4 regions of the Nocardiopsis sp. MT53 genome follow, and region 1 is predicted to be linked to each of the others. Evidence: predicted binding sites of a transcription regulator. Region 1 holds the regulator's gene; each other region holds the start of a gene.
What was found. The regulator LexA, encoded in region 1, represses DNA repair genes until DNA is damaged. The targets are predictions, from matches to a motif close to TCGAACANNTGTTCGA.

Region 1 (3,356 bases):
GGTGGTCACCGCGCGGGAGAACTTCGCCGAGACCACCGGGGCCCAGAGCACCTCCCCGGTCGACGACCTGGGGGAGGAGGCGGTGACCTGGCTCGACGAGACCGGTTACACCACCTCCTGCGTGGCGGTGCGGGTGTCCAACCTCTACCTGGAGACCTGCTACTCGGCCGCCGCCGGGTACGACGGCCGCGAACCCGCCGACGAGGAGCGCCTCTCCGCCGGCGCCGAGGAGATCGCCCGCGCCACCGTGGACGCCCTTCCCGAGGAGATCACCACCGAGGACGACTGACCCCGCCCCGGCGGGTCGGGCCGCGGTGACGGACGCGCCGTCACCGCGGCCCGCCGGTCACCAGGCGGTGTCGACGAACTCCGCCAGCGCCGGGGCGACCTGCGGGGCGAAGGGGCGCTCGGCGTCCAGCACCGTCGCCCCCGGCCCGTCCTCGTAGACGCGGAAGATGTGGTCGGCGTCGGGGATGTCCACCCGCTCGGCCCGGGGCAGGCCGGTCATCAGCCGGTCCACCTCCTCGCCGGTGACCTGGGCGTCGGCCTCGCCCCACAGCACCAGGACCGGGGTGTCCTCGGGCAGTTCCGCGGCCAGCTCCACCGGGTCCATCCGGTCCATCCGGGCCAGGAACCCGGCGTTCTGCGGCGAGTACAGGGTGCCGACGACGCCGGTGAGGTCGTCGGGGACCTCCCGGCCGCCGCGCACCGCGGCCCGCCCGGCGCGGGCGTCGGAGAGCATGGTCACCGCCTCCGTCTCGGTGAGCTGCCCAGCCGCCTCGACCGCGCGCACCTGCTCGGTGAGCTGGCGGTCCAGCACGTCCAGGTAGCGGTCGCCCACCGGTGCGGCCAGCACCAGGGCCGGCGCGGCGTCCACCAGGGTGTGGGCGCGCAGCGCGTAGAGGGAGCCCTCGCTGTGTCCGACCACCGCGGTGCGGGCCGGGTCCACCTCGCTCTGCCCCACCAGCGCCTCGTAGGCAGCGGCCATCTGGGCGTCGAACACGTCCGGGTCCACCGGGGCCTCCGGGTCGAGGCCGCCCAGTCCGGTCTCGCCGCTGCCGAGCTTGTCGTAGCGCAGGGAGGCCACCCCCGAATCGGCCAGGAGGCGGGCGAAGTTGAGGTTGGTGTTCGCGTCGGGGCGCATGTCGGCGTTGCCGTCGCGGTCGGTGGGGCCGCTGCCCGAGACGATCAGCGCGCCCGGGACCGGGCCGGACGTGTCCGCGGGCAGGGTGAGGGTGGCGAACACCTCGATCCCGTCCACGGTGAAGCTCAGCTCACGCTCGGAACCCGCCACCCCGGGCGGCGGGGCGGCCTCCTCCCCGGCCGGAGCGCAGGCGGAGGTCGACAGCAGGGCCGCGGCCGCGGCGACCGCCACGGCGCGCCCTCGGGCACGCGGGAAGACGAGGGAAGCGAACACCCCCATAGCCTAGGCGCCCGGGAGGACGCCCGACGCCCCGGGCGGCCCGGAGCGGCGGGGGCCGCCACCGGTGTCCGGGACGGCCACCGGCCGCCGCGGCGGCCCGCCGGTCGCACCCGTGGCCCCGCACGGGTGCGACATGTCCCGTACCGCCCGCGGACCCGCGCCCGGTCCCGCCCGGCGGGGCGGACCGGCCGGGGGGCGACCGGGGGCGTATCGCTCAGACCCGGCGCATCACGGTGACGACCTTGCCCAGGATGGTGGCCGCGTCGCCGTTGATCGGCTCGTAGGCGTCGTTGCGCGGCATCAGCCACACGTGCCCGTCCTCGGTGCGGCGCAGCACCTTGACCGTGGCCTCCTCGTCCAGCAGCGCCGCGACGATGTCCCCGTTCTCGGCGTCCGGCTGCTGGCGGACCACCACCATGTCCCCGTCGGTGATGGCGGCGTCGGTCATCGAGTCGCCGACCACGGTGAGCATGAACAGCCGGCCCTCGCCGACCAGCTGCCGCGGCAGCGACAGCACGTCCTCCACCGACTCCTCGGCCAGGATCGGGCCGCCCGCGGCGATCCGCCCCACCAGGGGCACCCGGGCGGCGTGCGCCGGGTCGGACTCCTCGGCGGCGACCAGCGCGCGCACCCCGGGGCGGCCCGGCTGGCGCAGCTCCACGGCCCGCGGCCGGTTCTGGTCGCGGTACAGGTAGCCCTTGCGCTGGAGCACCTTGAGCTGGTGCGCGACGCTGGAGGGGCTGGACAGGCCGACCGACTCCCCGATCTCCCTGATCGACGGCGGGTAGCCGCGCTCGCGCAGGTACCGCTGGATACAGTTCAGGACGCTCTGCTGGCGGGCGGTGAGCTTGGGCGCCTCCTCGGGCGCGCCCGCCTCGCCCACGGGCGCGAGAACGGTGGTGGTTGCGGAATCCAGGGGTCCGGGATTCTCCTCCGGCACGGCCGGCCTCCTCGGCATCGGTTCGGTCAGGGCCTGCTTGCACGACTGGCCACCACCGGTCTGCGACCGCTCCGGACCCTGTGTCCACGTGATGGCGAAACCGGCGTGAAATCAAGGCCAACGTTAGTCGTTGCGCACGGTGATATCAAACAAGCGTTCGAGGCCTGTGGACAATTGCCGAGAGGATTTTCCGCGGCGCTTTTCCGGCCTCACTTACGTGTGTACACGTGTTCACGTCGCGTCGCCCCCGGAATGGCGGAAGATGTGCCGTCGGGTTCGAGAACGGGGGGATGCGGGGCGGATCACCCCCGGGCAAGGGGTCGACCGAAAACCCCGAGCCGCGCCGTGGAAGGGGATTCGCGGCGATATCCTGGGCGGCGCGCGGCTGTGACACGCGGGGCGCGCGAAAGTTGCGGTTCGTCCGACCCTCCGACTAGGTTCGACCACAACATCTGGTGTCGCTGTTTGAGGCGTCGGCCCAGGAGTTGTGGTTAAGTAGACCCAGGGTTGTCAGTTCGGCGAGGGAAGCAGGTGAGCCGGGATGCACTGTCCGTTCTGCCGCCATCCGGACACCCGGGTGATCGACAGCAGGTCCACCGACGACGGCGCGGCCATCCGCCGCCGCCGTTCCTGTCCTGCCTGCGAACGCCGTTTCACCACACAGGAGACCGTCCTGCTGATGGTCGCCAAGCGCTCCGGCGTCACCGAGCCCTTCAGCCGGACCAAGATCATCGCCGGGGTCCGCCGGGCCTGCCAGGGCCGCCCGGTCTCCGAGGACGCGCTGGCCAAGCTCGGCCAGCAGGTCGAGGAGGAGATCCGCGGCCGAGGCGTCGCGGAGGTCCCGGCCCACGAGATCGGCCTGGCCATCCTGGGCCCCATGCGCGACCTCGACGAGGTCGCCTACCTGCACTTCGCCAGTGTCTACCGCGGTTTCGAGAGCCTCGCCGACTTCGAGGCCGAGATCGCCAGCCTGCGCAGCGACCGCGAGGCCGA
Region 2 (3,356 bases), 140 kb from region 1:
GTCACGGTGACCGGCCGCCCCGGCGCCCGCGGCGCCATCCGCTTCCGCACCCCCTCCGGCACCGGCGCCTGGGAGCCCCTCCACCTGCACGCCGAGGGGCGCGACGACGACGCCCCGGTCGGCTCGGCCCTGGTCCGCGCCCCCGAGGGCGCCACCGGGTACGAGGCCGACATCGAGGGGGACACCGCCGCCGTGAACCTGTTCGACGGCGAGGGCCTGCGCGTCGGCGGTCCCGAGCGGACCACCCTGTCCGCCGGGGACGGCCGGACCGCGGGCCCGCCCGCCCTGCGCCTGCGCACGCGCGCCGGGTGGGGCGCCGACGAGTCCTGGCGGTTCGACGGCGAGGGGAACGACCTGTGGCCCGCGGTCTTCCACCCGGTGCAGGCGATCACCGTGCACCACACCGCCATGGCGACCACCGGCGACCACTCCGCCGACGTGCGCGCCGTGTACTACCTGCACGCGGTGGAGCAGGCCTGGGGCGACATCGGCTACCACCTGCTCATCGACCCCGAGGGCGGGGTGTACGAGGGGCGCCACTCCGGTGAGGACGGCGTCCCCGTCTTCTCCGGTCTCCCGCTGCCCGGCCGGGCGCGTTCGGTCACCGCCGGGCACGCCTTCGGCGTCAACCACGGCAACGTCGGCGTGTGCCTGCTCGGGGACTTCACCGACGCCCTGCCCACCCCGGCCGCCCAGGACTCGCTGGTCCGCGTACTGCGCCTGCTGTGCGCGGTGACCGGGGTGGACCCCCGCGCCCGGATCGACTACACCAACCCCGCCACGGGGGCCGTCACCCCCGGCCCTGCGCTGGGCCGGCACCGCGACTGGCTGTCCACCGAGTGCCCGGGCAACGCCTTCGCCGAGGTGTTCGACACCGCGATCCGCGACCGCGTCGCACGCGGTCTGGTCTGATCCGCCGCGGTCGGCGTTCCGGCGCCGACCGCACGGGTCCGTCGGGGTCGGCGGGGCCGGTCGCGAGGCGTGTCTACGCTTGTGGGACCGAGTCCTGCGAACCCGGGAGTTCCCCATGACCGCCCTGCGCCCACCGCGCCCGGTCCTGCCCTCCGTCGTCCTGGAGACCGAGCGCCTGCGCCTGCGCGCCTTCATCGAGGACGACATCGACGACGTGTACGCCTCCTGCAGCGACCCGGGCCTGCAGGCCTGGCTCCCGCTCCCCCGCCCCGACGCCCCCTACACGCGCGCGGACGCCGAGCAGTGGTGCCGGGAGATCGCGCCGGGGATGCGCACCGGCGGCGAGGGCCAGCAGTGGGCGGTCACGCTCAGGGACGGCGGCCGGCTGGTGGGCGCGGTGGGGCTGGTCCGCGTGATGTGGCAGGCGATGAACAGCGAGATCGGCTACTGGGCGGCCCCCGGCGAACGCGGCCGAGGCCACATCACCGAGGCGGTGGTGGCGGTGTCCCGCTGGGCCCTGGACCAGGGGTTCCAGCGGCTGGAGATCAAGGCGGCGCCACGGAACACCGCCTCGCGCCGGGTGGCCGAGAAGGCCGGGTTCACCCTGGAGGGCGTGGAGCGCGGCGCCATGCCCCTGCACGGGGGCCGCCGCACCGACCTGGCCGTGTACGGACTGCTCCCCGCCGACCTCCGGGACCGGCCCCCGGCGCACTGAGCCCCGGAACACCGGGCCCCGGCACGGCGCACGCCCCGCCTCACCCCCACACCCGGGACAGCGACCAGGTCCCGGTGGCGGTGTCGTGGCGCAGTTCGTACACCCCCTCGGATCCGGCGGCGCCGGCCTCCAGCCGCCAGTGCTCGCTGCGGGGCGTCAGGGGACCGCGCGAGGCCCGCCACCCGTCCTGCGGCGTGACCCAGTGCTCCATGATCCGGCGCACGCCGTAGACCCTGCCGTTCCAGGTGAACCGGGCCGGCCGGCCCGCGTCCTCCACGACCGTCACCTCTGTCCCGTAGTACCTTCCCACGACACTTCCCCTCGGCATCGACCCCTCCGGCCCCGGATGCGCCCGCCCGCGGGGAAGATACGGACAGATGTTCGAACAAGTGTTCCCACAGTAGCGAAATCGGCGGACCCGTGGAACTGTTTCGCGAAGGTCGGCATCACCTCATGTGACCGGTGTGCGGCACCCCCTCCGGCGTGCGCGTCCGGCGCGGGGATCCCCCCGTTCGGAATCGCACGGCGTGTCGCCGTCGATACGCTTGCACCACCCCATCCCCGATCCATGCGAGGACCCTCCACGTGACGTCGAACGGCCACCAGAGCGGCAAACCCCTGCGCGCGGGCGACCCCCGTGAACTCGGTGGCTACCGGATCACCGCGCGCCTGGGCCGTGGCGGCATGGGCACCGTCTACCTGGCGGAGGACGCCTCCGGCCGGCCCGTCGCCGTCAAGCTCATCCATCCCGACCTCGCCGACGACGAGTCGTTCAGGCTGCGGTTCGCCCGCGAGGTGGAGTCGGCCCGCCGGGTGGCCCGGTTCTCCACGGCGGGGGTGATCGACGCCCACCTGGAGGGCGACACCCTGTTCATCGTCTCCGAGTACGTCCCGGGGCCGAACCTGGACGAGGCGGTCCGCCAGGGCGGCCCGATGACCGGGGGCACCCTGGACGGCCTGGCCATGGGCGTGGCCGCCGCGCTCACCGCCATCCACGGGTCGGGGGTGATCCACCGCGACCTCAAGCCCGGCAACGTGCTGCTGTCCCCGGTGGGCCCCAAGGTGATCGACTTCGGGATCGCCCGCGCGCTGGAGGACTCCGGCGGGGTCACCCGGTCCAGCCAGCTGATGGGCACCCCCTCGTACATGGCGCCGGAACTGCTGATGGGCGAGCGGCCCACGGCCGCGGCCGACATCTTCGCCTGGGGCTGCCTGGTGGCCTTCGCGGGGATCGGGGAGGCGCCGTTCGACGCCGTCTCCGTGCCCGCCGTGCTGCACAACATCACGTCGGCCCCGCCCCGGCTGGAGGGCCTGGACCCGGGCCTGTACGACCTGGTGGCCGCCGCCCTGGACAAGGACCCGTCCCGGCGGCCCACCTCACAGCAGATCCTGGCCCGCCTCACCGGACAGGACGCACCGGCCGAGGCCGAGGTGCGGCGCAGCATCAGCGACTCCTGGGAGGTGCCGACCGGCGCCCCCGTCCCGGGGGCCCCGCCCGCACCGGCCACCCCGCCGCACGGGCAGACCCCGCCCGAGGGGGCCACCGCCCCCTTCCCGCAGGGGCAGGTCCACTACGGGGGCGGCACCGGCGCGAACCCGACCCTGCCCTACCACCCGGGCCGCGAACTGCCCCCCGCCACCGCCCACCAGGGCCCCGGCGGCCAGGTGCCGCCCACCCTCCACGAGCGGGCGCACCACGGGCCCTCCGGCCCCCAGCCCCCCGCCACCC
Region 3 (3,356 bases), 400 kb from region 1:
ACGTCCAGCAGGAAGCCCAGCCGGGCGTTGATCTCCTTGAGGACCTGGGCGGCGATGACCGCGTCGCGGTCCGACAGCCGCAGGTCGGCCAGGAAGCGGGCGCTCTCGGCCAGCGACATCGACGCCACCTCGGCGATGGACCGCCCGCCCACGGTCACCGCGAGCACCACCGGCTTGAGCCGGGTCCCCTCGCAGGCGGGGCAGGGCACGCTGCGCATGTAGCCCTCGAGGCGCTCGCGGCCGTAGTCGCTCTCGGTCTCGGTGTAGCGGCGCTTGACCCAGGGGACGACGCCCTCGAAGTCGGTGTAGTAGGACCGCTCGCGGTTGTACTTGGTGCGGTAGCTGACGTGGACCTGGGTGTCGTGCCCCTCCAGGATCGCCTTGCGGGCGCGCTTGGGCAGCTTCTCCCAGGGGGTGTCCAGGACGAACCCGACCGACTCGCCCAGGGCGGTGAGCAGCCGCTCCCAGTACCCGCCGTTGGGGCCGCCCGACCAGGGGGCCAGGGCGCCCTCGGCCAGGGTCTTGGCCGGGTCGGGGACGATCAGCTCCGGGTCGACCTCCATGCGGGTGCCCAGGCCCGAGCACTCCGGGCAGGCGCCGTAGGGGGCGTTGAAGGAGAAGGAGCGCGGCTCCAGCTGCTCGAAGGACAGGTCGTCGTAGGGGCAGTACAGGTGCTCGGAGAAGACCTTCTCGCGCTCGGGGTCGTCCTCGGCCAGGTCGACGAAGTCCAGCACGATGGTCCCGCCGGCCAGCTTGAGCGCGGTCTCCACCGAGTCGGTCAGCCGCCCGCGGGAGGACTCCTTGACGGAGAGCCGGTCCACGATCACCGAGATGTCGTGCTTGTCGTAGCGGCCCAGCTTGGGCGCCTCGTCCAGGCGCACCGGCCGGCCGTCCACGACCGCGCGGGTGTACCCCTTGGACTGCAGGTCCTTGAACAGTTCGAGGTACTCGCCCTTGCGGCCGCGCACCACCGGGGCCAGCACCTGGAAGCGGGTGCCCTCGGTCATCTCCAGCACCCGGTCCACGATCTGCTGCGGGCTCTGCCGGGAGATCTCCCGGCGGCACTGCGGGCAGTGCGGGACGCCGATGCGCGCCCACAGCAGCCGCAGGTAGTCGTACACCTCGGTGATGGTGCCGACGGTGGAGCGGGGGTTGCGGCTGGTGGACTTCTGGTCGATGGACACCGCCGGGGACAGCCCCTCGATGAAGTCCACGTCGGGCTTGTCCATCTGGCCCAGGAACTGGCGGGCGTACGCCGACAGGGATTCGACGTAGCGGCGCTGCCCCTCGGCGAAGATCGTGTCGAAGGCCAGCGAGGACTTGCCCGAACCGGACAGGCCGGTGAACACGATCATGGCGTCGCGGGGCAGGTCCAGCGACACGTCCTTGAGGTTGTGCTCCCGGGCACCCCGGACTACCAGTTGTTCGACCATCGAGTCAGACATCCTTCGGCTGTGGCACACAGGGCACCGGTCGGGCGTCGGCCTGCCGTGCGCGGTTCGTGTGTTCGGCGGTCGGGTCCCCCGGACGACCGCCCCGGCCCCGGATCCGGGCCGCTGAAGGGGGGTGGGGAGGGCGTGGGCCTCCCCGTCCGTCAAGACTAACGACCCCCGCCGACGGAATCTTCCGCAACGGAGAAGTGCCGTGTCCTGATGCCCCGACGCCGATACGGGGTCCACTATAGACGAACGTGTGTTCGACGTCCGGGTTTTCGCGCGGCCCGGGGAAAAAGAACCGGGGGCGGTCCCGGTGAACGGGACCGCCCCCGGGCGGGAGCGCGGGACGGCCGTCAGGAGCGGTCGGCCGCGGAGTCCCTCTCGCCCTCCTCCTCGACGGCGGGAGGGGCGTTGCGCTTGTCGGCCGCGGACTTGATCAGGCTGCCGACGATCGTGATCACCATGACGCCGATGATCACCGTCAGGGACAGGGAGGTGCTGATCTCCGGGACGTGCACGCCGTTCTCGTGCAGCGCGTGCAGAATCATCTTGATGCCGATGAACACCATGATCGCCGACAGGCCCCAGCTGATGTAGGACAGGCGGTCCATCAGGCCGGCCAGCAGGAAGTACAGCTGGCGCAGGCCCAGCAGGGCGAACGCGTTGGCGGTGAAGACGATGTAGGCGTCCTGGGTGAGGCCGAAGATCGCCGGGATCGAGTCGACCGCGAAGACCAGGTCGATGACGCCGATGGCCAGGATGACCAGCAGCATCGGGGTGATGTGGCGCTTGCCGTCGAGCTTCACCGTCAGGTGCGCGCCGTGGTAGCCGTCGGTGACCGGCCAGAACCGCTTGACCAGGCGCACGACCGGCGTCTGGGTGAAGTCCTTCTCCTCCTCGTCGCCCTTCATGTGGTCCCGGACGATCTTGTACCCGGTGTAGATGAGGAAGGCGCCGAACAGGTAGAAGACCTCGCTCCAGGCGTTGATGACCTGGGCGCCGAGGATGATGAAGATACCGCGCATGATCAGCGCGATGACGATGCCGATGAGCAGCACCTCGTGCTGGTACTTCTTGGGCACCGCGAAGGAGCCCATCAGCAGGTAGAAGACGAAGAGGTTGTCGACGCTCAGGCTCTTCTCGGTGACGAACCCGGCGAAGTACTCCGCGCCGGCGGTCGCACCGCCGTAGTACCACACACCGAAGCCGAAGATGATGGCGATGCCGATGTAGAAGGCGGCCCACCAGGCCGCCTGCTTGACCCCGAACTCCTGGGGGCCCTTCTTCTTGCTCCACGGGTGGTCCACGATGGCGAGGTCGATGACCAGGATCGCGATCATGGCGCCGATCGTGGCGACCCAGACCCACAAGGGTACGTTCACTGTCGTTAACTCCTCCGGTCAGTGCGCGCGGGCTGTTTGCACGCACGTCGAACCGCCGGAGGTCTCTCCCGCTCGCCTCGGAATCCAGGACGAACCGACGGTACCGGGAACACGCCCTTGTGTTCCGTGATGACGACACCGCCGCGACAGGGATACTCCCCTCACATGCCAGGCCAGGATACCGGCCGCACGATGTGACCGTGCACGCCCGGCCTGTGACCACGATGCCACATCCGCCCTCTCCGCAGAAGTAGCGCGGAGGACGAAGTAGCACGACCCCCAGGACACATCATCCGCTCCTGGCGGATATCCGGCGAACGAACAGGGGATCCGGGTATATAAGGCACAAAACGCCCCTGACATTCCCTTTTCCCGCGTCACCGACTTTTCCCGTGCCGCTTTTCCCGTGTCACCGCCCCAGTACCGACTTGTACACCGCGCACGCCGCCGCCACCGCGTCCTCCTCGCCGGGCAGCGACCGCGCCGCCGCGGCGGACCGCGCCCGCAGGTCCGCGGCGAGGGCCGGATCGTCCAGCAC
Region 4 (3,356 bases), 2.6 Mb from region 1:
CCCTCACGGTGGTCGAATTCAGCGACGACGGACCCCCGGCCGTCGTGATGTTCAACGACATGTCCCACCTGCCCGCCGGGTTGCGGTGGACGGGGTTCGCGGGCGGCGGCCGGGCCTGAGCACCGTCGGAGCGGTGAAAGGGCCTTGCCAGGGAGTGGGCCTGCGGAGCGTGCGGCCGCCACGGGACCGCGTTCGCCCGGGCCGACCGGGTGCAGGGGCGGCGGTTCCGGCGGCGGTCGGCCGGGCGGGGCGGTCAGCCGGTCGACAGGCGGAGCTCGTACCGGCTCACCCGGGTGACGGGACCTCCGCCCGCCCGCTGGCCGGGCGCGCCGCCCACCGCCACGTCGCCGCGGTGCACGAACCCCCGGGCCTCGTAGTAGGCGCGCAGCCGCGCGTTGGACGCCACGCAGTCCAGCCGCAGGGCCTCGGCGCCGTGGCGGCGCGCGGCACCGGACGCCCAGCCGAGCATCACCGACCCCAGTCCGGCGGCCCGGCGGCGCACGGCCATCCGGTGCACGTAGCCCGCGGCGCCGCCGAGATCCGACCACAACGGGTCGTCCCAGTCCAGGGTGATCGTGCCGGCGACCTCGCCGCCCGCGCCGACCAGCCATGTCTCACCCCGCGACACCGCCCCCGCGACCCATTCCGCGTCGAACCGCGGGGGCCACTGGTCGATGCCCCGCGCGCCCAGCCACGCGGCCGCCTCGTCGAGCACCTCCAGGACCTCGTCGATCCGGTCGTCGGACGCGACCTCGAAGCCGACCTCGATGTTCCGATCGAACGCCATGCCCGGATGATCGCACGGCCCCGGAATCCCCGGCGCGGCGGACGCCGCTTCCGCGACGGGCCTCAGCCGGGGAAGCCCAGGGCGAGCTGTTCGGGGCGCAGGTCGGCGGGGGCCGCGGCGGGCCGCTCCGGGGCGCGGGCGCGGGCGCGGTGGGCGGGGCCCGGGCGGTTCAGTCCGTGGCGGCCGGCGATCTCGCGGACGGCCTCCGTGACGATCCGCCGGTAGGACTCGGGCGCGTAGGAGCCGCGGCCGTACAGCCTGCCGTACAGCGGCAGCAGCCCCGGGTGCTCGCGTGAGAGCCAGGCCCGGTACCACTCGCGGGCGCCCGGCCTCAGGTGCAGCACGATCGGGGTGACGCGGGCGGCCCCCGCCTCGGCGATGGCGGCCACGGTCTCCTCGATCTGTTCGGCCGAGTCGGTCAGGCCGGGCAGGATCGGCGCCATCAGCACCGAGCACTCCAGGCCGCGTTCGGCCAGGCGGCGCACCACGTCCAGGCGCGCCCGCGGGCTCGGGGTCCCCGGCTCCACCGTGCGCCACACGGCCTCGTCCACGGAGCCCACCGAGACCGCCATGCCGACCTCGGTGACACGGGCCGCCTGTTCGAGCAGGTCCAGGTCGCGCAGGACCAGCGTGCCCTTGGTGAGGATCGAGAAGGGGTTGGCGGCGTCGCGCAGGGCGGCGATGATCTGCGGCATGAGCCGGTAGCGGCCCTCGGCGCGCTGGTAGGGGTCGGTGTTGGTGCCCATCGCGATGTGCTCCCCGCGCCAGGAGGGGCGGGCGAGCTCGGCGCGCAGCCGTTCGCCGGCGTTGACCTTGACGACGATGCGGGTGTCGAAGTCATGGCCGCTGTCCAGGTCCAGGTACTCGTGGGTGCGCCGGGCGAAGCAGTACACGCAGGCGTGCGAACAGCCGCGGTAGGGGTTCACGCTCCAGCGGAACAGGGGGGAGTCGCCGGGGACCCGGTTGATGATGGACCGGGCCCGGACCTCGATCGCGACGGGTTCACCGTCCTGCCCCGCCCGTACCGGCCCGGGCCCGGCCGTGTGCAGCCCCGCCCGCCCGGTGCCCCGGGCCGGGGGCGGCGTGTGGTCGAACAGCGCGGTCTGTTCGACGGTCGTGGTTCCCTCTCTCAGGTTCTCCCAGCGCATGCCTGTGATTCGAACATGTTTTCGAACGGCTGTCGAGTGGTTCGAACGCCGGACGGGGCGTCCGGACGGCCCGGCGCCGGCGCGGCGCGGGCCGGTTTCCCAGAAGCGGCAGGGGTTTCCGAGGGGGCGGGCCGGTGTCCCGGGAGGGAGAAAATCGTGCCGGTGGGCCGGGGGAGGGGCAGGGGCTGCCGGGGAACCCCGTTCCCGTCGGCCTCGGCTCCGTGCGCTCCGCGTGCCCCGCGGGGCCTGGCCGGGTCCGGCGGGTTCACAGCCCGGCGGCGACGAGGATGCGGTACATCCGGTCCAGGGGCAGGGCGGGGTTGGCGGCGGCGTTGTCGGCGACGTTGTGGTCGGGATCGGAGAGCAGCCGGTCCAGCAGCGCGTCCGTGGCGTTGGGGTGGGCGGCCACCCCGCCGCGCAGGGAGGGGTCGGCGGCGAGCCGTTCGAGGTCGCGCGCGGGGAGTTCCGGGTCGTGCAGGGCCAGGCGGCGCACCCGGGGGTCGGTTTCGTCGACGAACGTGCGCAGTGCGTGCCGGGGGAAGTTCGAGTGCTCCACGAGAGGAGGTCCGGGACGGATGTCGCCGTGTTCGCGTACCAGGCGTTCCAGGACGTCCGGCGGTGTGTCCGGGCGGTGGGCGGCGATCTGGCGGACCCGGGGGTCGGGGTCGTCGTCCAGTCGGCGCCAGGCCTCTTCGGGAAGGTCGTGGCAGGAGGCCAGCACACGCCGGAACACCGTGTGCGGGCAGTCGAGGTAGGCCAGCCGCTCGTCGAGAGGGGTCTCGCGCAGCCAGCCGGGTTCGGCGGGGTACCAGTACAGGGCCATCTCTGCCTCGAGGCTCCCGTTCGCGTACTCGGCCTCGACGAGCGCGTACAGCCGGTCCCGGGTCGCGGCGTCCACGTGGCGGCTCAGCGCCGCCGCGATCCGCACGGACGGGTGGTCGACGTCCGCCAGCCGGGCGGCCATCTCCGCGGAGAGGTGGGGATTGTCGGCGACGGCCGTGAGGACCCCCTCGTCCCCGCTCCGCACCAGCCGCTCGAACTGCTCCGCCGTGAGCGGGACGCGGCTGGCCGCGTTGGCGCGCACGGCGGGGTCGGCGAGGCAGCGCTCCCGCCATTCGGGTGGGATGCCGGGCCGCTCGTGCCGGGTGGCGGCCGCCCGGACCCGGGGGTCGGGGTCTGCGAGCAGTTCGGCCTGCACGGCCGGAGGGCGGTCATGCCAGACGTTCGCGATGGCGGCGCGCAGGTTCGGGTCCTCCGCGCGGGCGAGCGCGTCGCGGGGGCGGGCGTAGACCAGTTCCAGGTCGTCGAGGCCGAGCGGCACCCCGCGCTCCACCATGTCGCGGACGAAGTCCGGGTACGCGTCGCGGATCTCGGGGTCGGGGTGCTCTGCGATCCTCCTGCGCATCTCCGGGGAGACCCGG

Region 2: the regulator LexA is predicted to act here: its motif matches at 2,009-2,024, upstream of K1J57_RS17200 (DUF6504 family protein).
Region 3: the regulator LexA is predicted to act here: its motif matches at 1,685-1,700, upstream of uvrA (excinuclease ABC subunit UvrA).
Region 4: the regulator LexA is predicted to act here: its motif matches at 1,945-1,960, upstream of K1J57_RS29555 (Rv2578c family radical SAM protein).

Annotation. Positions count from the first base shown of each region.
Region 1 covers NZ_CP080599.1:3,978,854-3,982,209, forward strand. The annotation lists gene K1J57_RS17790 (hypothetical protein) at 1-289, shown strand, start outside; gene K1J57_RS17795 (S9 family peptidase) at 347-1,423, opposite strand; gene lexA (transcriptional repressor LexA) at 1,638-2,363, opposite strand; gene nrdR (transcriptional regulator NrdR) at 2,905-3,356, shown strand, end outside.
Region 2 covers NZ_CP080599.1:3,842,528-3,845,883, reverse strand. The annotation lists gene K1J57_RS17210 (peptidoglycan recognition family protein) at 1-912, shown strand, start outside; gene K1J57_RS17205 (GNAT family N-acetyltransferase) at 1,028-1,627, shown strand; gene K1J57_RS17200 (DUF6504 family protein) at 1,668-1,955, opposite strand; gene K1J57_RS17195 (serine/threonine-protein kinase) at 2,213-3,356, shown strand, end outside.
Region 3 covers NZ_CP080599.1:4,383,032-4,386,387, reverse strand. The annotation lists gene uvrA (excinuclease ABC subunit UvrA) at 1-1,433, opposite strand, end outside; gene K1J57_RS19555 (TerC family protein) at 1,790-2,818, opposite strand; gene K1J57_RS19550 (glycosyltransferase family 4 protein) at 3,228-3,356, opposite strand, start outside.
Region 4 covers NZ_CP080599.1:6,570,956-6,574,311, reverse strand. The annotation lists gene K1J57_RS29565 (histidine phosphatase family protein) at 1-119, shown strand, start outside; gene K1J57_RS29560 (GNAT family N-acetyltransferase) at 254-787, opposite strand; gene K1J57_RS29555 (Rv2578c family radical SAM protein) at 850-1,935, opposite strand; gene K1J57_RS29550 (hypothetical protein) at 2,201-3,356, opposite strand, start outside.